Regions from separate parts of the Neobacillus canaveralius genome, predicted to be linked through region 4. Evidence: predicted binding sites of a transcription regulator. Region 4 holds the regulator's gene; each other region holds the start of a gene.

What was found. Region 4 encodes LexA, which represses DNA repair genes until DNA is damaged. Its sites were predicted from a motif close to CGAACATATGTTCG; they were not measured.
Region 1: the regulator LexA is predicted to act here: its motif matches at 1,027-1,040, upstream of recA (recombinase RecA).
Region 2: the regulator LexA is predicted to act here: its motif matches at 4,371-4,384, upstream of ABC255_RS23325 (WYL domain-containing protein).
Region 3: the regulator LexA is predicted to act here: its motif matches at 3,268-3,281, upstream of parE (DNA topoisomerase IV subunit B).

Annotation. Positions count from the first base shown of each region.
Region 1 is NZ_JBDFLL010000001.1:4,452,166-4,457,770, reverse strand. It holds gene ABC255_RS21740 (competence/damage-inducible protein A) at 1-516, shown strand, start outside; gene recA (recombinase RecA) at 1,148-2,188, shown strand; gene rny (ribonuclease Y) at 2,502-4,061, shown strand; gene ABC255_RS21725 (TIGR00282 family metallophosphoesterase) at 4,171-4,968, shown strand; gene spoVS (stage V sporulation protein SpoVS) at 5,139-5,399, shown strand.
Region 2 is NZ_JBDFLL010000001.1:4,766,986-4,772,590, reverse strand. It holds gene ABC255_RS23345 (UvrD-helicase domain-containing protein) at 1-2,011, opposite strand, end outside; gene ABC255_RS23340 (GNAT family N-acetyltransferase) at 2,243-2,665, opposite strand; gene ABC255_RS23335 (YjcG family protein) at 2,672-3,184, opposite strand; gene ABC255_RS23330 (alpha/beta hydrolase) at 3,287-4,009, opposite strand; gene ABC255_RS23325 (WYL domain-containing protein) at 4,105-4,329, opposite strand; tRNA gene ABC255_RS23320 (tRNA-Val) at 4,476-4,547, shown strand; gene ABC255_RS23315 (sensor histidine kinase) at 4,598-5,605, opposite strand, start outside.
Region 3 is NZ_JBDFLL010000001.1:3,053,412-3,059,016, forward strand. It holds gene parC (DNA topoisomerase IV subunit A) at 1-1,189, opposite strand, end outside; gene parE (DNA topoisomerase IV subunit B) at 1,186-3,165, opposite strand; gene ABC255_RS15290 (CoA-binding protein) at 3,448-3,861, opposite strand; gene ABC255_RS15295 (sensor histidine kinase) at 3,976-4,815, opposite strand; gene ABC255_RS15300 (GGDEF domain-containing response regulator) at 4,905-5,605, opposite strand, start outside.
Region 4 is NZ_JBDFLL010000001.1:4,185,197-4,190,801, reverse strand. It holds gene ABC255_RS20690 (MerR family transcriptional regulator) at 1-396, shown strand, start outside; gene glnA (type I glutamate--ammonia ligase) at 419-1,753, shown strand; gene ABC255_RS20680 (DUF4257 domain-containing protein) at 1,804-2,097, opposite strand; gene lexA (transcriptional repressor LexA) at 2,257-2,880, opposite strand; gene yneA (cell division suppressor protein YneA) at 3,051-3,362, shown strand; gene ABC255_RS20665 (YneB family resolvase-like protein) at 3,372-4,028, shown strand; gene ABC255_RS20660 (DUF896 domain-containing protein) at 4,310-4,540, shown strand; gene tkt (transketolase) at 4,723-5,605, shown strand, end outside.

The DNA of each region.
Region 1 (5,605 bases), 270 kb from region 4:
GTAGGGCAGTTTTTATATGGGTATGACAATACTTCGTTAGTGGCTGAACTTATGAAAGCTTTAAAAGAAAAAAAATTAACGATCTCAGCTGCAGAGAGCTTAACAGGCGGATTGTTCCAGCAGGAACTAACGAGTGTTCCTGGTGTTAGTTCAGTCCTAAAGGGCGGAGTTGTTTGTTATACAAATGAGGTTAAGGAGAAAGTCTTAGGAGTTAAAAAGGAAACCATTGATAAGCATGGCGTTGTAAGTCATGAGTGTGCGAAAGAGCTGGCTGAAAATGTTGCGGCATTAGTATCTGCTGATATTGGGATTAGTTTCACTGGTGTTGCTGGTCCTGATGAGCTTGAGGGTAAACCTGTAGGAACAGTTTACATTGGGATATCGATTAGAGGTAAGCAAACAGTCGTTGAAAAGCTGAAACTTGGTGGTTCAAGGGAAGCAAACCGGAGCCGTTCGGTAAAATATGGCTGCTATTATTTAATAAAGCATTTGGAGGAATCACAGAAAGCTAACTAGGCTCTCTGTGATTTTTTTTGATTAGGTATAGTGACTGTAACTCCTACTATTATGGGTTTTCGGTCACTATAGAGCTGTTATAGCGACCATAGCTTCTACTATTTTGTGTTTTCGGTCATTATAGAGCTGTTATAGCGACCATAGCTCCTACTATTTTGTGTTTTCGGTCACTATAGAGCTGTTATAGTGACCGTAACTCTAACTATTTTGACTTTTGGGTCAATATAAAATGTGCAAAAAGGTTTATAGCGACCATCAAAAAGAAAAAAGCTAAAATACGCTGAGGGATTGCAGATGAATTGGAAATTCCATATAAAATCAATCGACCTAATTTGTTTTTCAACACTATTAATCACAGAAAAGCTATCTAATCACTCTGAGTATTTTTAGCTTAAAGGAAGTAGTCTGAAACAAGGAGAAAAAGTAAAAAATAATGAAAAATTTAATTGAAAAGATATAAATGGCTGGGGGATTTACCTATTTTTACATGACTTTTTGTTTCAAAAAAGTCGAATGAATGTTCGACTTTTTGCTGTACAAATGTCCAAAAAGAGGTTATATTATTAATAGGATTTAAATCATAGATTTTGGCTATTAACTTTTTGGTTTATATATAAGGGAGGAACTTGTAGTGAGTGATCGTAAAGCGGCCTTAGAAATGGCGCTAAAACAAATAGAAAAGCAATTTGGTAAAGGTTCCATCATGAAAATGGGAGAGAAGACAGACACAAGGATTTTAACAAGTCCAAGTGGCTCATTAGCCGTTGATTCAGCACTTGGTGTTGGTGGATATCCTAGAGGAAGAATTATCGAAATTTACGGACCTGAAAGCTCAGGTAAAACAACCGTTGCCTTACATGCTATTGCAGAAGTACAAGCTGCTGGCGGACAAGCCGCGTTTATTGACGCTGAGCATGCCCTGGATCCAGCATATGCACAAAAACTAGGAGTAAACATCGATGAGTTATTGTTATCTCAGCCTGATACTGGGGAACAAGCGCTAGAGATCGCAGAGGCACTTGTACGAAGTGGTGCAATTGATATTCTAGTAGTCGACTCGGTTGCAGCACTAGTTCCAAAGGCAGAAATTGAAGGAGAAATGGGAGATTCTCACATGGGTCTTCAAGCTCGTTTGATGTCTCAAGCACTCCGTAAACTTTCTGGTGTCATTAACAAATCAAAGACAATTGCAATCTTTATCAACCAGGTTCGTGAGAAAATTGGAGTTATGTTTGGGAACCCTGAAACAACTCCAGGTGGCCGTGCGTTGAAATTCTACTCTACAATCCGTGTTGAAGTACGTCGTGGAGAAGCTATCAAACAAGGCACTGACGTCGTTGGTAACAAAACGAAAATTAAGATTGTTAAAAATAAAGTTGCTCCTCCATTCCGTACAGCTGAAGTGGATATTATGTATGGTGAAGGAATTTCTAAAGAGGGCGAAATCATTGATATTGGCTCTGAATTAGATATCGTTCAAAAGAGCGGTTCTTGGTATTCTTACAATGAGGAAAGAATCGGTCAAGGTCGTGAAAATGCGAAGACTTTCTTAAGAGAAAATCCAAGTGTTCGTCTTGAAATTCAGCAAAAGATTCGTGAGCACTTCGGATTAGACGGGGAAAAAATAGTCACTGAAGCCGATGACGATGAACAAATCGAATTAATAGACTAACAAAAAGAGCAAAGCCTGTTTAGGTTTTGCTCTTTTTAATGAACTGGATATTTATCAGTGTTTGTGTATAATTATACACAAAATAGCGATTTGTATATTGTTAAAACATGAGCAAAGTCTAAATATTTCAAAAAGCTGTCAGGAGTTACCCTTGACAATAAATATACACACATTTACAATTAACATGTATATTTTACATTTTTGTTAATATTACAATGAAAAGCTTGGTGCTTGCTGTATGTTGAACCAAACCAATGTACATGCCGACACTTAAAAAGTGTAACAAAAGTTTATAGCAAGAGGAGGTGTAACGATGGAACCTATTACTATCATCTCCATTTTGCTTGGCATTATCGTCGGTGCCGTTGTTGGCTATTTTGTTCGTAAATCCATTGCTGAGGCAAAAATAGCAGGTGCAAAGAATGCTGCAGAGCAGATTCTTGAAGATGCAAAGCGTGACGCTGATTCATTGAAAAAAGAAGCCTTGCTAGAAGCAAAGGATGAAATTCACAAACTTCGTACTGAAGCCGAACGTGAGGTTCGTGAACGAAGAAATGAACTGCAAAAACAAGAAAACCGTTTACTGCAAAGAGAAGAGAATTTAGATCGAAAGGATGAATCGTTAAATAAACGAGAAATTCTATTAGAAAAGAAGGATGATTCTCTAAACCAAAGACAACAGCATATTGAACAGATGGAAAGCAAAGTGGACGAGTTGGTACGAACACAACAAACAGAACTCGAACGAATTTCGAGCTTAACGCGTGAGGAAGCTAAGGCAATTATTATTGACAAGTTGGAGCAGGAACTAACCTACGAGACAGCGATAATGATCAAGGATAGTGAAAACCGCGTGAAAGAGGAAGCTGACAAGAAAGCGAAGGAAATCCTTTCGCTAGCAATCCAGCGTTGCGCTGCTGACCATGTTGCGGAAACGACTGTATCTGTGGTCAACCTTCCGAATGATGAAATGAAAGGTCGTATTATTGGCCGTGAAGGAAGAAATATCCGTACATTAGAAACGCTAACAGGAATTGATTTGATTATCGATGATACTCCAGAAGCTGTTATTCTTTCAGGATTTGACCCGATTCGACGAGAAACAGCACGATTGGCGCTTGAAAAGTTAGTCCAGGACGGACGTATCCATCCTGCTCGTATTGAGGAAATGGTCGAAAAATCTCGTCGTGAAGTGGATGAGTACATCCGTGAAGTGGGTGAACAGACGACCTTTGAAGTCGGAGTTCATGGATTACATCCGGATCTTATTAAGATCTTAGGACGCTTAAAGTTCCGTACAAGTTACGGACAAAATGTCTTAAAACACTCAATGGAGGTTGCACAGCTTTCGGGCTTACTTGCAGCTGAACTTGGTGAGGATGAAACACTTGCAAGACGTGCAGGTCTATTACATGATATCGGAAAAGCAATTGACCATGAAGTGGAAGGAAGCCATGTTGAAATCGGGGTTGAACTTGCAACTAAATACAAGGAACACCCAGTGGTAATCAACAGTATTGCTTCACACCATGGTGATACGGAACCAACATCAACCATTGCTGTTCTAGTTGCTGCTGCTGACGCTTTGTCGGCTGCGAGACCTGGAGCACGCAGTGAGACTCTAGAAAACTATATCCGCCGTTTAGAAAAGCTGGAGGAAATTTCTGAGTCTTATGAAGGTGTTGAAAAATCCTTTGCAATCCAAGCTGGCCGAGAGGTCCGGATTATTGTTAGACCAGATGCAGTTGATGATCTTGCTGCACATCGTTTGGCTCGGGATATTCGGAAACGAATAGAAGAAGAGCTTGATTACCCTGGACATATTAAAGTGACAGTCATCCGTGAAACACGGGCTGTAGAATACGCAAAATAAAGCGGTGCGAAAGCACTGCTTTGTTTTTTTGAGGGTTGGATTTGCGGTTAAATAAAATAAAAGTGTGATACAATTTATAATAAATAAATGCATCACGAAAGGATTACAAATGAACTTATTATTTATTGGAGATGTTGTAGGATCACCGGGTCGAGATATGGTAAAAGAGTATGTGCCAAAAATCAAGGAAAAATATCGACCAAATTTTACTATTATTAATGGTGAAAATGCAGCAGGCGGCAGAGGTATTACAGAAAAAATCTATCGAGAATTTTTAGGTTCTGGAGCGCAGGCTGTAACCCTTGGAAATCATTCGTGGGACAACAAGGAGATTTTTGAATTTATCGAATCAGCAAAGAATATGGTACGTCCAGCAAACTTTCCAGAAGGGACTCCCGGAAAAGGGCTAGCATTTTTTAAGGTGAATGACATCGAAGTAGCTGTCATCAATTTGCAGGGGCGAACCTTTATGCCTCCGTTAGATTGTCCTTTTAAAAAAGCGGATGAATTAATCGAAATTGCTCAAGAGCGTACACCCTTTATCTTTGTGGACTTTCATGCAGAAGCGACAAGTGAAAAACTAGCAATGGGCTGGTATTTAGACGGGAAGGTTTCTGCGGTCGTAGGTACACATACACATGTGCAAACAGCAGATAGCCGCATCCTCCCAAACGGAACGGGCTACTTAACTGATGTGGGGATGACAGGTCCATATGATGGAATTCTTGGTATGGAACGGGAAGCAGTCATCACCAAATTCATCACAAGCCTTCCAGTTAGATTTGAAGTTCCTAAAACGGGAAGAACCCAGCTAAGTGGAGTCTACCTGGAACTTGATAGAAAAACTGGCAAGTGCAAAAAAATGGAAAGAATTTTAATAAATGAAGATAATCCTTGGTATTCTTAACCTTCCATTTACGGAAGGTTATTTCTTTTTATGATAATTAAGCACTTTTTTTGTCCAAGCCGGAATATGTCTTTTACAGAATGAATATAGTAGCAGTGGAATCTTATATACCTGATTTGCTCATGAAACTGCTCATGCCAGGATCGGGATTATACAAGGGGGAGCTAGGAATGGAAATATTAAAAGTTTCAGCAAAATCTAATCCTAATTCTGTAGCTGGTGCACTTGCTGGAGTTCTGCGTGAAAGAGGTGCAGCAGAAATACAGGCGATTGGTGCAGGTGCATTGAATCAAGCTGTTAAGGCAGTAGCGATTGCAAGAGGATTTGTAGCACCTAGCGGAGTTGATTTGATTTGCATCCCTGCGTTCACTGATATTCAGATTGATGGTGAAGAACGCACGGCTATAAAGCTTATTGTTGAACCCAGATGAAAGAGATAGAATCAATGAAGTGAAACATGATGAATAGAACAAACTTTTACCTGCTTAAATTTTAAGCAGGTATTTTTATATACAAATCATTATAATAATGTTATTCTAGTATAAATGAAAACGTTTTCTGTGATAACGTATTAAAGTAATATATTTTATAAGATTTAGTTATAAATCGCATAACAACAACGTTTTATAACAATTCT
Region 2 (5,605 bases), 580 kb from region 4:
CGGCAAAATGTTTGCTTAAATTTTTGATTTCCTTGTTCATAGCCGTCATATGTTCGGCATGAGACAAGAAAGATTGAATACTCGTAAAGCTTTTGGCTGCAACCTTTAGATCTTTTAAATCATCAGAACCTTTATCTTGCTGATTCGATTCAGTGCCGCGTTTTTTTAAAAAATCAAGGTAACCCAGGTCTTTTTCAACCGTTTCAATTGACTTTAACGGAGACACGAATTTCAACGAGCGAATGAGTTGAACGGCTTTTTTTAATTTCTTTTCTTGAAAAGAGTGTTTTGTTTTTAAATGGGAAAGGGCTTCTAGATAGGTACAATCCTTCAGTATGCTTTCTGCCTTTAAATCCTTAAGCACGGTTTGACTCAAAAAAAGACTAGGTAAAATATTTGATAATGCCTGATGGTCATCTTCATCCAAGCTTATTTTTAGAAAAGAAAGTACGCTTCTAACAATGTGTCGTTCATAAAAAGCCTCTGAATCTAAATCAATTTTAAAAGGCAGGTTTGAACTGGCCAACCTTTCAAACACAGCACGAGAACCGGCATTTGTCCGATATAAAATGGCAAACTCAGATGGATTTGCTCCCCGTACAATTTTCTCTTGGATATCGGTTACAATCATCGTTGCTTCTTCTTCCTCATCAAAAGGGAAAAAGAGGAAGGGAGAGGTACTTGATTCAAATTGTGCCTTCATTTTCTTTACTCTTCTAACTTTATTCTTTGCAATCATCTCATTTGCCGCAGAGACAATTTCATGGGATGAGCGGTAGTTTTGCTCTAGTGTAACCAATTTTGCATAAGGAAAGTCTTTTTCAAACTCTAAAAGATAACTAGGATCACTGCCTCGGAAGGAATAGATGGCCTGATCGTCATCGCCAACAGCACAAACGTTTTTATGCTTGTCTGACAGCAACTTTATCAATTCATATTGAACCTTGTTGATATCTTGAAATTCATCAATCAGAAAATACTGAAAGCGATTTTGGTAAAGTTCAAGTAAAGACGGGGAACTGCTCAGCAACTGATAGCAGCCTATCAGCATATCGTCAAAATCAAATAGACCTTTTTGGGTTTTATATTCCTCATACTTTTTATAAAGGTAGGCAGCTTTTTCTTCCCAATCAGTAAGCGGCTTCACCTCATGAGGGAAAAGAAGTGAGTTCTTCCAGAAACCAATCTGCTGTAGTGCTAAATCATAAGCAAATTCCTTTTCAGATAAATCGATTTCCCTGCCTGCCTCTTTCAAAATCTTATCGCGCTGCCATTCTTTCTTCAACAGACGATCTGACGACCAATTGCTTCCTTCATGGTACATAAGAATACGGTAAAAAATACTGTGAAAGGTGCCTGTCACCAGGTTGTTTATTTGTTCCTTCTTAATCTGAGGATAGGAAAGTAATCGATTTTTCATTTCTCCAGCGGCTTTTGATGTAAAGGTGACGAGCATAATGGTGCGCGGATCAATTTTTTTTACATCCAACATGTAAGCAGTCCGTGCTGTAAGTACTCTTGTTTTGCCACTCCCCGCGCCAGCAAGGACTAATAATGATCCTTCTGTTTCCACGACAGCTGCCGCTTGACTTTTATCAAGAATAACTCCGTTTGCTGCCAGCTTTCTTAAATAGGAGTCATTTGCAAGATGGCTTACACCTTCAGTTTTTTTAAATGGAACGGAGCAATCTATCGTTTTGGCTGGACGGAATAAGCTTGTATTTCTTGTAGTTTCAATAATCGTTCTTCCTTGGGGGATTACGAAACCATTCCGTTCCACAATCACCGGTTCCAATTCTTCTGTAATTACTGGTTCTGGGCATTTATATTCCGGAGATTTTATGTGATAAAAATAGGGTTCCTCCTGAATGCCGAGAAATAACCGGACTTTTTCATGGCAAACAGGACATGATAACTCTCCATTTTTTCCATGCATATATAGTATTTGATATTGCTCTCTTGCTAATTGGTCAAGAACAATCCTTTGGTTTTGGTGCATAGCAATTTTCATTTTTTAGCCTCTTTTTTTTAAGCTCTTAAAGAGCTTGCAAACTTAATCTCAAGCGCAAAAATAGTTTATTTTACGTTAAAATCGGCTTTAGGATTTTAACAACAATCTTTACAAAATAGCCTATTTAAAATACGACAAACTCTATGATAACAAAACCAGTGGATATCGAAAAGTGCCCTTGTATTCAAGAAATGAAAAAAGCACCGCCGCTAAAAGGGCAAGTGCTTGGAATTAAATTTTTTTGATCATTGTCTTATGGGGGATTCCTGCGTCTAAAAATTCCTCTGAAACTACCTCATATCCAAGGTTAGCGTAGAATGGAATAGCATGTGTCTGTGCATTTAACTTTAACTTATGTAAAGCTTTTTTTAAAGCATAAGCTTCAATCTCTCTCATTATTGCTTTTCCAGCACCGGTGTTTCTAGCTTCTTTTAATACACAGATGCGTTCTACCTTACCGAAACCATCCACAACACGAAAGCGGCCAGCAGCGACCGGTGTGCCTTCCTGGTAAGATACGAAATGTACAGAATCCTCCTCAAACAGATCAATTTCTTCAACTTCAGGGACATTTTGTTCGTCGATAAAAACAGTTCTTCTGACAGAGAAAGCATCTTGTAGTTCTTTTTCATTTTCACAAACTTTTACATTCACAGTTGATTATTCCTTTCCTAGGCGAAATGTTTCATAAACCGTCCAAGAACCATTTTCTAATTGATATAGTAAATGGAAGCGGTCAATAGTCTCTTCATGGTCAAATCTTTTCATCCTTAATGAACCGTAAACATCTGAATGCTCATCATTCGATAGCTTTTGACCAATTGTAATATGTGGAACGAAAGCATATTCTAAATTTTGCTCACTAAACTCTTGATTTATTTCATGATGCAATTGGTTTAACTCTTTAGTTTGTTCTACTTTAAAATAAATCACATTATTTACTGGCTGGAAAGAGCTGATTTTTGTGGTTTTTAAGGTAAAGGCACTGTTATTACTTGCAATTTGCCGTAATTTATCTGCAAAATGGACTACTTCTTGTTCTGTTGCTTCAAAAGCATTCTTCAACGTTAAATGCGGAGTAATTAGTGAATAATGCGGGTCATAACGCTTACGATAGGAATTGGCTAAATCTTGTAGATTTTTTGATGGAAAAATAACAACCCCAAATTTCATATGTCTAACCTCCAGATTAGAAGAATTTTTTCTGTGATTAATGTGTGCAGTCATAGACCTTCTTGATATTATAGCAAATATTCAAAAAATATGAAATTACCTTTAAAACATCCTCTTGAGTGCTCTCTTTAAATCTGGCTGCCAATATGTCCATGTATGGTCGCCATCAAATTCATCGTAGAAGTATGTAAATGACTTGTCTGTAAAGATAGTTGAGAGTCTGCGATTTGGACTAAGGAAGTCACTTGTTTTACCATTAGTGGTTTGAACCTCTGTTTCTAGGTTTCCAACGATGTGATATATTTCTAAAAGTTCTGTTTCTGTGAAGCTGTTAACCATGTCCAATACCTTTTCATTTATGTAAGGTGATTGTAAAAGAACCTTTCCAAAACTGTGCGGGTATTGGAGAGCGATCATTAACGATACGGTTGCAGCTAGTGAGTCGCCAATTAGTGCTCTTGTAGAGCCCATTTGATAGGTTGGAAACTCTTTGTCAAGGTAAGGAACTAATTCATGTGCCAAGAAACGAATGTACTGTTGATGTTGATCACCATCGGGGTGGTATTTCCTGCGGCGATCACCTACATTTTTATAGGGTATCCCAACAATGATTAAATTTTCAATTTCTCGGTTAAAAAGATACTCATCTGCTAATCGGCCAATTTTGCCAAGTTGAAAATAATCGCGACCGTCTTGGGCAATTAACAGAGAGTACTTAAATAATGGTGAGAAATTTGCAGGTAAATAGATGAGAAGAAGAATATCTTCCCCCAGCTCATTGCTCTTAATGGTATGTTCTTTTATCGTGCCTTTTGGTATCTCCATACGACAATCCCCCAATGTTCGATAGATACAACTGAATTTTACCATAACTATGGTGGGAATGCTCAAGGCGAGAGGAGGATATTGCAGTGTTTGGATTAGTGTAGGAAGGTATTATTGGAGCGAGTATTTGGCATTAAGGATAATATATTTTCCCGTCGGAAGGTGCGAACCTGTTTACGGAGCAGACAATAAGCACGAATGTACTCATCATTGACTTCCTTCACAAGTAATTTACGCTGTGAAATCTGCTGGTCGCTAGACAAGTAAATCATCTCTAATGGAATATTTTCCTCTATAGAACGTAACAAAAGCCCATCCATAATGATCCCGCCTTTCTGATAACATATACTATAATTATATCCGAACATTCGTTCTTTATTCGAGGTATTCTGGAAAATGTGTTCTTTTTAAAAACTATTGACTTTTTTTTAGTTTTTACTATAATTATATTTGTAGCTTAATAAGAGATCTGATAGTTCAGCGGGAGAATACATCCTTGACAGGGATGGGGTCGGGGGTTCGAATCCCTCTCAGATCATAAAAAAAATCCTAACATCTAATTGGTGTTAGGATTTTTTTTATTTGCCACTATAATCTCTTTAAAATAATTGTGAAGCAAGTTCCTTCGCCAACCTGACTTTCAACGGTAATCTCTCCTCCATGGGCTTCGACTAGTTGCTTTACTATTGCGAGGCCAAGACCGAATCCGCCAGTGGCCCTTGATCTAGATTTATCTACTCTGTAAAGGCGGTCAAATATGTGTGGAAGGTCCTCAATTGGTATACCAACCCCTTGGTCCTTAATAGTTATCTGTATAATTCCATTGTCTTCAATTGCCTTTACAGTCGTGGTACTTGATTCTTTTGAGTATTTAAGACAATTATCTAACAGGTTTATTAGAACTTGTTCAAATCGAATTGGGTCTAAATAAACAAATATGTTGTCAGAACAATCTAATATCAATTGTATTCCTTTATTTTTAAAGGCAGGCAATACTCGCTCATAGATTGAATGAATATAGTTGCAGAAATTAACTTTTTCTTTATTTATAGAAAACGTATTCTGGTCCAATTTTGCCATATCAAATAATTCTTTTAGTAAGCTGCTTACACGTTGGGATTCTTCCTTAATTATTTCAAGATATTGGACTCTATCCTTTTCGTCAAGTTTCGGTCGTCTAGCTATATCTGCATATCCATTAATATAAGTCAATGGAGTACGAAGTTCGTGAGAAATACTTGCTAAAAATTCATTCCTTTCCTGTTTTAAGTAATTCAAGTCATTGGCAAGTGTTTGAATTGCTTCTGAAAGCTCCCCTAGTTCATCATTAGAGGGTTTTGGCAGAGTAACAGTAAAATCACCTTTGCTTAGTTTTTTGGTTGCCTCTTTCATGGTAATTAAAGGCTTTGTCAAAGCTTTAGATAAAAAGAAAATGAAAATAAGAACAGAGAATAAGATCAATAGTGACGCAACAATCATATGTTTATTTAATTGGGAAATGAGCTTTTGGACATCTGCGGTGTTCTTAAACATATATACATAACCGAATTCTTTACCGTTCTTAGTAAATGCTGTTACGGTGGATATATACTGTTC
Region 3 (5,605 bases), 1.1 Mb from region 4:
CACGGATGGTCGCGATCACTTCATCAAGGATGGATAATGCTTTCATCAACCCTTCAACGATATGCTGACGTTCCTTTGCTTTGTCTAGCTCAAATTTTGTTCTTCTAAGAACAACTTCTTTTTGGTGCTCAATATAAGCATCAAGTAGTTCACGTATACCTAATAATTTAGGGCGTTTTTTAGCAATAGCCACCATATTAAAATTGTATGCTACCTGCAAATCACTATTTTTATATAGATAGTTTAAGACACCATTTGCGTCCGCATCTTTCTTTAATTCAATGACAATTCGCAACCCAGTTCGATCTGTTTCATCACGAACCTCTGATATTCCCTCGACTTTGCGATCGTAACGGAATTCATCGATCTTCTTCACAAGATTCGCTTTATTGACTTCATAAGGGATTTCGGTCACGACAATTTGCTGCTTGCCGCCTCGTAGATCTTCGATATCCGCTTTACTGCGAACAATGATCTTCCCTTTCCCAGTTTCATAGGCCTTTTTAATACCATCAACGCCTTGAATAATACCACCAGTTGGAAAATCAGGACCTTTAATCACCGTCATTAATTCATCAACTGAAACGTCAGGATTGTCCATTCGCATGATGACTCCGTCAATCACTTCACCGAGATTATGCGGTGGGATATCGGTTGCGTAACCTGCCGATATACCTGTTGAGCCGTTTACCAGCAGGTTTGGGAACATAGCTGGTAATACAGTTGGTTCCTTTGAAGTATCATCGAAGTTAGGAATAAAATCGACTGTTTGTTTTTCAATATCACGAAGTAATTCTGCAGAAATTGCAGATATGCGTGCCTCTGTATAACGCATCGCTGCTGGAGGATCACCATCCATACTTCCGTTGTTTCCATGCATTTCAACGAGGACATTTCTTACCTTCCAGTCCTGGCTCATCCGCACCATCGCATCATAAACAGAGGAATCACCGTGCGGGTGATAGTTACCAATAACGTTACCAACTGTTTTCGCTGATTTTCGGAATCCCTTATCATGGGTATTACCCTCAACATGCATGGCAAACAGAATTCTTCGTTGTACTGGTTTTAAGCCATCTCTCGCATCGGGTAAGGCACGTTCTTGAATGATGTATTTACTATATCTGCCAAAACGATCGCCAAGTACATCCTCTAGAGGTAAGTCACGGAATTTCTCATTTGTGCTCATTCTTCAGATTCCTCCTGGGCGACCATAATATTTTCATTTTCAAGGATCGTATCATCTTCTTCCAACCCAAACGCCACATTGCTTTCAATCCATTTACGGCGTGGGTCAACTTTGTCACCCATAAGAGTAGTGATACGTCGCTCTGCTCTTGCTGCGTCATCTATTTTTACACGTATTAATGTCCGTGTTTCTGGATTCATCGTCGTATCCCAAAGCTGGTCTGCATTCATCTCGCCAAGACCTTTATAACGCTGAATCATATAGCCTCTGCCAACTTTTTTAATGGCACCCTGAAGTTCATCATCATTCCAGGCATATTCAATGATTTCCTTTTTACCGGTACCCCTACTTACTTTATACAAAGGAGGCAGTGCGATAAACACTTTACCTGCTTCAATTAGCGGTTTCATATAACGATAGAAAAAGGTAAGCAGCAACACTTGGATATGTGCACCATCTGTATCGGCATCCGTCATAATAATGACCTTATCGTAATTTACATCTTCTAGATTAAAATCAGAGCCTACACCAGCACCAACGGTATGAATAATTGTATTGATTTCTTCATTTTTAAAAATATCCGCCAGCTTCGCTTTTTCCGTATTGATTACTTTACCACGCAGTGGAAGTACGGCCTGAAAGCGCCGGTCGCGCCCTTGTTTGGCAGAACCGCCAGCTGAGTCACCCTCTACCAAGTAAATCTCATTTCTTTGCGGATTTCTTGATTGAGCAGGTGTAAGCTTCCCTGATAAAAGAGCATCAGAACGCTTTCGTTTCTTTCCACTTCTAGCGTCCTCCCTTGCTTTCCGTGCTGCTTCACGGGCTTGGTACGCTTTAATCGACTTTTTAATCAATAACGCGCTAATGTCTGGATTTTCTTCAAGAAAGTAAGTCAGGTGTTCAGAAACGACTGCATCTACTGCAGACCTCGCTTCACTCGTACCAAGTTTACCCTTGGTCTGACCCTCGAATTGTAATAATTGCTCAGGAACCCGGATAGAGATAATCGCAGATAATCCTTCACGAATATCCGCACCTTCAAGATTTTTTTCCTTTTCTTTCAACAATGAAACTTTTCGTGCGTAATCATTAAAAACACGAGTCATAGCTGTTTTTGAACCTACTTCATGTGTTCCGCCGTCTTTCGTCCGGACATTGTTTACAAATGAAAGCATGTTCTCTGAATAGCCATCATTAAATTGAAAGGCAAATTCCACTTCAATGCCATTATGGCTTCCCTCAAAGCTAACGACGGGATGAAGGACATCTTTTTCTTCATTTAAGTAAGAAACAAAGGCTTCAATACCATTTTCATAATGAAAAACCTCATGAAAATCATTACGATCATCAATGATTTCTATCTTTAGTCCTTTTAGAAGAAACGCTGACTCTCGTAACCTCTCACATAATGTTTCAAAATTATAGGTGGTGGTAGAAAAGATCGTCGGGTCCGGTTTAAAGTGAATCGTCGTCCCTGTTTGATTGGTTTTCCCAATCTTCTCCAAGGTCGTAACCGGTTTACCACCATTTTCAAACCGTTGTTCATAAACAAAACCATCTCTCTTTATCGTTACCGTTAACCATTCAGATAAGGCATTAACGACAGAGGCACCTACACCGTGCAAGCCACCGCTGGTTTTATATCCGCCTTGACCGAATTTCCCTCCAGCATGGAGGACAGTTAGTATGATTTCTGGAGTTGGTTTTCCCATTTTATGCATGCCAGTAGGCATTCCGCGTCCTTTATCCATGACGCTTATTGAATTATCTTTGTGAATTTTTACAATGATTTGGTCCCCAAATCCACCTAGAGCCTCATCGACAGAGTTGTCGACAATCTCATATACAAGATGGTGTAATCCGCGTGTATCAGTGCTCCCGATGTACATTCCTGGTCGCTTCCTGACGGCCTCCAGTCCCTCTAGTACCTGTATGGCATCATCATTATATTCAAAAGCTTTCTGATTACTTGCCACTAAAATACCCCTTTCATTCCCTGCAAAAGAAAAAACATCTGTTAATTGCTATCTTTATGAGTAAGTTTATTCATTCGTGTAAAAAAGTTATTTCCATTATTTAGAACGAATGTTTGCCGCTCTTAATTGTATCACATGTTTGCGGCGTCTATGCTTTATTTTAGCGATTTATTTCGATTTGGCAAATGTCTTATTTGAAACAACATATTTTTGTAACAGTATTTTTAGTAAAAAAATGAAAAAAAACTGCCAAATGATAGCAGCTTTTCTTTCGTAAATACTTTATTTTGTTAACGCATGTGCCACTTTAATACAAAGATCCATGATCACGGTATATTCTTTTTCCTTCAAAAACTTATATGCTTCTTCATTTACTAAGCCTTGCTGTGCCCAAAAAACATCGGCGTCGACTTCGTCAAATTCCTTCGCGACATCGAACAATTGTTCTGATCGGCGGAAAACATTTACGATATCAATATGTCCTTCGATGTCCTTTAACGAAGCAACCGCTTTCACTCCAAGCACTTCATCAACAACTGGATTCACCGGAATAATCTCATAACCTGCTTTTTGCATAACTTCTGAAACCATATACGAAGTTCTGTCAGGTTTGTCACTTAACCCCACAACAGCAATACGTTTAGCTTTTTTTAATATAGCTCCGATTTCTTCTAAGGATGGATTTTCAACTGCCATGAACAAACACTCCCTTTATTTCCTTAATTTTACTATCCACCTTCACTATAACATAACTCAATTATTTGTAAAAAAAAATAGCTCCCGTGTAGCGGGAGCATTGGTGATTAAACTTCAGACAGGTGATGGAATGTCCCTGGAAGCAGCCTTTGGCACTGAAAGGCGAAACTGCGCTCCGTCCCCAGTATTTTTAACAGCAACACTTCCATCCATATTTTCTATCATTATTTTCGCCATATATAACCCAATCCCCGAAGTATTACTATTTATTGTGTTGAGATTGAGTTCGTAAACTCTTGAAAGCAATAACGGATCAATGACACCAGCATTATCTTTAAAATCAACAACTAAACAGCTGCCTTCTGTCGCTATCTTAATATCTAATATTCTCTTTTTAACTTTGCTTGATATAAATGCATTGCGTGCGTCTGCTAGGATCGTTAAAACAGCTTGACTGTATTCATTTGGACATCCATAAGCCATATGCTCTTCTCGGTATTCAAACTCAACATGAATGTCATGATTCTTAAGGCTATAGGAACAAATCGATAGTGCTTTTTCAATACAATCTGATATAGAAAAGGTGCATTTCTGTTTAGTCGGTTGATAGAATTTCCGGAAATCATTGATTGTACCTGACATATAATTAATTTCAGTCATGCCTTCTTTGGTGAAAGTGTCAATATATTGATCATTTATTTCGCCATATTGTAGGGCTTCACGGACGTCTTGGATTAAGAGGGAGAGGCTATTGAGCGGCTGCTGCCACTGATATCCAATGCTTGAGATCATTTCACCCATCGATGCAAACCTAGAATGTTGAAGAAGGTAATGATCCTTCTGAAGATTCTTCGCTGCTTCTTCCTCGACTCTGCTTTCTAAGTTTCTTACTACAACCTCATATTTTTCTGCCATTTCCCTGTAGTTCTCTTCATTTTCCTTTTGCTTTTTCATTAACACATGACGCAAAATAATATAGCTTATAACAAAAGAAATGAATATTAATCCTACTGAAAGAATTGAAATATATATACCCAGCACTATTATTCACCTATTGAACTGTTATAAAAAGTTACGCAGTTTCTTCCCTTAATTTTTGATTTAGATAATGCTTGTTCAACCTCAGAAATGAGCTCTATTTTCGATTTGCCAGCCGAAAATTCTGCAACTCCAAAACTGCAGGTTACGGAACCTATTTTTGGAAAGACAAATGTATTAATTAAGGCACGGATGGATTCAGAAAGCACCATCGCTCCAGGGCTGTTGGTTTCAGGTGTTAAAAGAATAAATGCATCCCCGCTCCAACGTGCCAACACATCTGATTCACGAATCCTTTGTTGAACAATGGTTGATATTGTAACGAGCACTTCATCCCCCTTTTTATGGCCAGAATAATCATTTACATTATTAAAATAATCAATATCCATGAGAATAATAGAAAAAGGATGGTTATATCGTTCTGACCGACTTATCTCACTTGCAAGCAGCTCCTCGAACTTTTTCCGATTTAAACTGCGTGTTAATGGGTCCATCATGGATAGAATTTCATTCTTTTTATACTCTTCTTCTAACAAACTAATTTCTGTACAGACAAATAAGATCTGTTTTTTACCTGGAATTTGAGTGCCTTTCATTAAATATATCCCTTGTTTGTCTTTTTGACCTTTCCACATGACCTTTGCATACTTTTTCTCTGTCTGAAGAAATTCTTCTATCCATTTTCCTTTGTTCTTAGGATAAAAAT
Region 4 (5,605 bases):
GGAAAAGAAATACGCCGCTCAATGCCACTATTCCCAATTGGAACGGTTATGCAGCTAACAGAATTAACTGCTAGGCAAATCCGTTACTATGAAGAGCACGAATTGATTTCTCCAGCTAGAACAGATGGGAATAGAAGACTCTTTAGCTTAGTTGATATTGATAGACTATTAGAAATTAAGGATCTCATTGATCAAGGAATTAATATGGCTGGTGTTAAACAGCTGTTATTGGTCAAAGAGCAACAGTCAAATGTTATCCAGCAGCAGGCTGAAAAAGCCAAGCAGGAATTAACAGACGATCAGTTAAGAAATCTACTACGTCAAGAGTTACAGCAAGCTGGTAGATTTAATCGTTCGTCACTAAGGCAAGGGGATATGTCACGATTTTTCCATTAATTAAATTTTGGAGGTAATAATGATGGCAAAGTTTACTAGAGAAGATATTAAGCGGTTGGCAGCAGAGGAAAATGTTAAATTTATTCGTTTACAATTCACTGACATTCTAGGAACAATTAAAAACGTTGAGATTCCTGTTAGTCAGTTAGAAAAAGCTCTTGATAATAAAATGATGTTTGACGGTTCTTCTATCGAAGGTTTCGTACGAATTGAAGAATCTGATATGTATCTATATCCAGATTTAAATACATGGGTAGTGTTCCCGTGGACAGCTGAAAAAGGGAAAGTTGCTCGTTTAATCTGTGATATCTACACTGCAGAAGGAAACCCATTTGATGGAGATCCTCGTAACAACTTAAGAAGAGTATTAAAGGAAATGGAAGAGTTAGGTTTCACTAATTTTAACTTGGGACCTGAACCAGAATTCTTCTTATTTAAATTAGACCAAAAAGGTGAGCCAACACTAGAATTGAACGACCAAGGCGGCTACTTCGATTTCGCTCCAACAGATTTAGGAGAAAACTGCCGACGTGATATCGTACTAGAACTAGAAGAAATGGGCTTTGAAATTGAAGCTTCTCACCACGAAGTAGCACCAGGACAACACGAAATCGATTTTAAATATGCGGATGCGTTAACAGCTTGTGACCAAATCCAAACATTTAAATTAGTAGTAAAAACAATTGCTCGTAAACATGGTTTACATGCAACGTTCATGCCAAAGCCATTATACGGAGTAAATGGATCCGGAATGCACATGAATCTTTCATTATTTAAAGATGGCGTTAATTCATTCTACGAGCCAACTGGTGATTTAGAAATGAGTGATACTGCTCGTCAATTCATCGCTGGTATCTTAAAGCACGCACCAAGCTTTACAGCGGTAACAAACCCAACTGTTAACTCTTATAAGCGTCTAGTACCAGGTTACGAAGCACCTTGTTATGTTGCTTGGTCTGCTAGAAACCGTTCGCCGTTAATTCGTATCCCGGCTTCTCGCGGCTTAAGCACTCGTGTAGAAGTAAGAAGCGTTGACCCGGCTGCTAACCCATACCTGGCGATGGCTGTTCTATTAAAAGCTGGTTTGGACGGAATTAAGAACAAATTAACTCCTCCAGCTCCAGTTGACCGTAACATCTATGTTATGAGCAAAGAAGAAAGAATCGAAGAAGGAATCATTGATCTTCCAGCAACTTTAGCTCAAGCATTAGATCAATTAAAGACTGATGAAGTAATCGTAGCTGGATTAGGAGAGCACATCTTCGAACACTTTATCGAAGCAAAAGAAATCGAGTGGGATATGTTCAGAACCGTCGTTCACCCTTGGGAACGCGAACAATACATGAGCATGTACTAAAATTAAGTAACCCAGTATTGACTGAAGTCTTTACTGGGTTATTTTTGCGTTCATGATTCTTTTTTTTCTTTATTTTCATTTAGTTCCTTAAATCTAGTGAGTATGATATCACCACTAATCCCGGCAAGGGCCGATAAAAAAATGGTTTCTACCATGGAATTTGGAGTTGTGTACATCAGGATGAGGAGAGCTGCTACAGCACCAAGAAGCATTTCTTCTAAAAAACCTAAATAAATGAACCTTTTTGTTTTCCGAGGCATAATAATCTTTCCGTGCTTTCTGACATGCCCAACAATCCCAACTATAGCACCAATAACCATTGAGAAAATAATGTCATTCAACACTTTTTCCACTCTCCTTAAGCCTAGTTTTTGACCTAAGGTTAAATCATGGTGTAATACTATTATACAAATAGTGGAAACTAGTTAGAATGAGTAAATATACACATTTTTGTATAATGTCCAGATAAAAAGAGCAGATCTGCTAAATCTGCTCTTTTGGCTCTAATGAATATGTCGATAAACCCCAATTACTTTTCCAAGGATTGAAACGTTTCTTAAGATAATAGGATCCATGGTTGAGTTCTCAGGCTGCAAGCGAATGTAATCTTTTTCTTTAAAAAATCTTTTACAGGTCGCTTCATCTTCCTCTGTCATCGCAACGACGATATCTCCATTGTTCGCAGTTGGCTGCTGTCTTACGATTACGTAATCTCCATCGAGAATTCCTGCTTCTATCATACTCTCACCCATGATTTCTAGCATAAATACTTGCTCATCTGCAGGTGCTAGACTCTCGGGGAGTGGAAAAAACTCTTCAACGTTTTCGATAGCGGTAATAGGAAGGCCTGCAGTTACTTTACCCACAATCGGTACATTGACAACATTATTTCTTGGGATATTAACAGTTTCATCCACATCTAGTATTTCGATCGCTCTCGGTTTAGTAGGATCTCGTCTAATGAGTCCTTTGCTTTCCAATCGTGCTAAATGACCGTGGACGGTAGAACTAGAAGCAAGTCCTACTGCTTCACCAATCTCCCGAACGGATGGCGGATAACCCTTTTTCTTTACTTCCCCTTTAATAAATTCAAGGATATCCTGCTGGCGCTTAGATATTTTTGTCATTATAGATACACCTCGCCCTATGTAATATTTACCTTTATTATAGCATGTTCGTATATTTTATACAAACATAAGTTCGAATTGTTATTGACAACAAACAAATGTTCGGATTATAATAAAAACATAAAAATCGAACATATATTCTGGATAGGGGTTATAGTATGAAAAAAATTATGGACAAATACTCTTATGCTATTTTATTAATTATTTTGAGCTGCGTAGTAGCTTTTATTTTATCATTACGTTTTAACGCGGATGTAGAAGAAACGTTTTTAACGATCACTGTGTCGGAAGGGGATTCTCTTTGGAAAATCTCTAATCAATATTCCAACCAACATTCTTACTCGAATGATGAATTTGTCAGTTGGGTTAAGCACCATAACAAAATCGATGGAGATAAAATTTATCCTGGGGAAGAAATCATAATTCCTGTAAACTATGAAGTTGGGACTGTGACTGAATATGCTAGTGCTGCTGGGGAATAAAGTCATATGGTGAATGCAATTATTTACTGCCGTGTAAGTACAAACAAAGAAACCCAGGAAACATCTTTAAAGCGTCAGGAAGAGGAGCTCACACAGCTTGCTAGTCAATATCATTTTCATGTGGCCACCATTATTAGGGAACAGGCAAGTGGTTATGAACTAGAAAGAGACGGAATTCTGGAGTTATTAGATCTTTTGAAAGGTAAAGATATACAAGCCGTGTTAATTCAGGATGAAACAAGACTCGGAAGAGGGAATGCAAAGATCGCCCTCTTGCATTGTATCTTAAAAGAAGATGTGAAACTTTATAGTATTTCTCATAATGGTGAATTGCAGTTATCTGAAAGTGATTCAATGGTATTGAAAATCGTTGGTATGGTTGAAGAATATCAGCGTAAGTTACATAATATTAAAATTAAACGTGGAATGAAACGAGCCGTAGCTAACGGATATAAGCCTGAGAAAAATCTAAAAAATATCGAATCAAGTTCTGGGCGGGAGAAAATAGAAGTACCAGTAGAAGAAATAGTCAGACTTAGACAAAATAAATTAACTTTTTCAGAGATAGCTGCTACTTTAAGGGGATTTGGGTATAATATTTCAAAAGCAACCGTCCACAGACGCTATCAGGAATTTCAAGAATCTATTGAATCAGAAGAAGAGTAGACCATTTGCCTTGTCAGATGGTCTACTTTTTAGTAAAATCAGTTTTTAAGTGCGGCTGTGGTAACAATAATTGTGCTTTTAATCACTCAGTTGATTGGAGCGGAAGGCACGAAGACTCCTGCGGGAGGAGGCTCCCCGGACCGCCCGCGGAAAGCGAAGTGCCTCGGGACAGGCAGAAACCGCCTGTCTCTGCGGTGATTATTCCAAGAAGCATTCCTTAGTGGAGCGGAAATCAACGGCCTTGGATACCACGGCCTAAGTTAATGAAAGGAGGGTCCAAAATGCTCTCAAAAGAAAAAATGGCAAGAATTAATGAACTTGCGAGAAAAGCTAAAGCAACGGGATTAACAGAAGCAGAAGCGAAGGAACAAACAAAATTAAGAAGCGAGTATCTGACCACTTTCCGCAGTTCTATGCTGGATACATTAACAAATACAAAAATCATGGATCCTGAGGGAAATGACGTAACGCCGGAAAAAATAAAACAAAGAAAAAAATATAATCTTCATTAAATCCTAAAGGAAAACATTTAGTTTTCCTTTTTTACATATTGCGCGACAACCTGTGTCAAAATATAATATAGTGAAATAATTTGTTTAGTAGTCAAATTAATTGTTGAATTATTGTGTTTAGAGCTATAATATAAAGGTTGTTATTATTTTTTTATCCTAGAGAATCAGGAGTGATGGAAATAATGTTTGATACTATTGATGCTTTATCAGTAACTTCTATACGTACCCTTTCAATTGATATGATTGAAAAAGCAAATTCAGGACATCCTGGAATGCCAATGGGTGCGGCACCAATGACTTACACTTTATGGACTCGTTTCATGAATCACAACCCAAAAAATCCAGAATGGTTTAACCGTGATCGTTTTGTATTATCAGCAGGACATGGATCTGCTTTGTTATACAGCATGCTTCATTTATCTGGTTATAATCTAGCAATCGATGACTTGAAGCAATTCCGTCAATGGGGAAGTAAAACTCCAGGACATCCTGAGTACCGTCATACTGAAGGAGTAGAAGCGACTACTGGTCCACTTGGACAAGGTATTGCTATGGCTGTCGGTATGGCAATGGCTGAGCGCCATACAGCAAGCGTCTACAATAAGGACAACTATGAACTTGTAAACCATTTTACATATAGTGTTTGTGGTGATGGAGATCTAATGGAAGGTGTATCTGCAGAAGCTGCTTCGCTTGCTGGACACTTAAAATTAGGTCGTTTAGTGGTATTATACGATTCAAATGATATTTCACTTGATGGCGATTTAAATAAATCCTTCTCAGAAAGTGTTAAGGAACGTTTCTCATCATACGGTTGGCAATACCTTCGTGTGGAAGATGGAAATAATCTAGAAGAAATCGCTAAGGCACTTGAAGAAGCTCGTAACGATCTTGACCGTCCGACAATGATTGAAGTTAGAACAGTTATCGGATATGGCTCACCTAATCGTGCAGGAACTTCTGGCGTTCATGGTTCTCCACTTGGATCAGATGAGTTAAAGCTTACAAAAGAAGCTTATAAATGGACTTTTGAAGAAGATTTCCATGTTCCACAGGAAGTATATG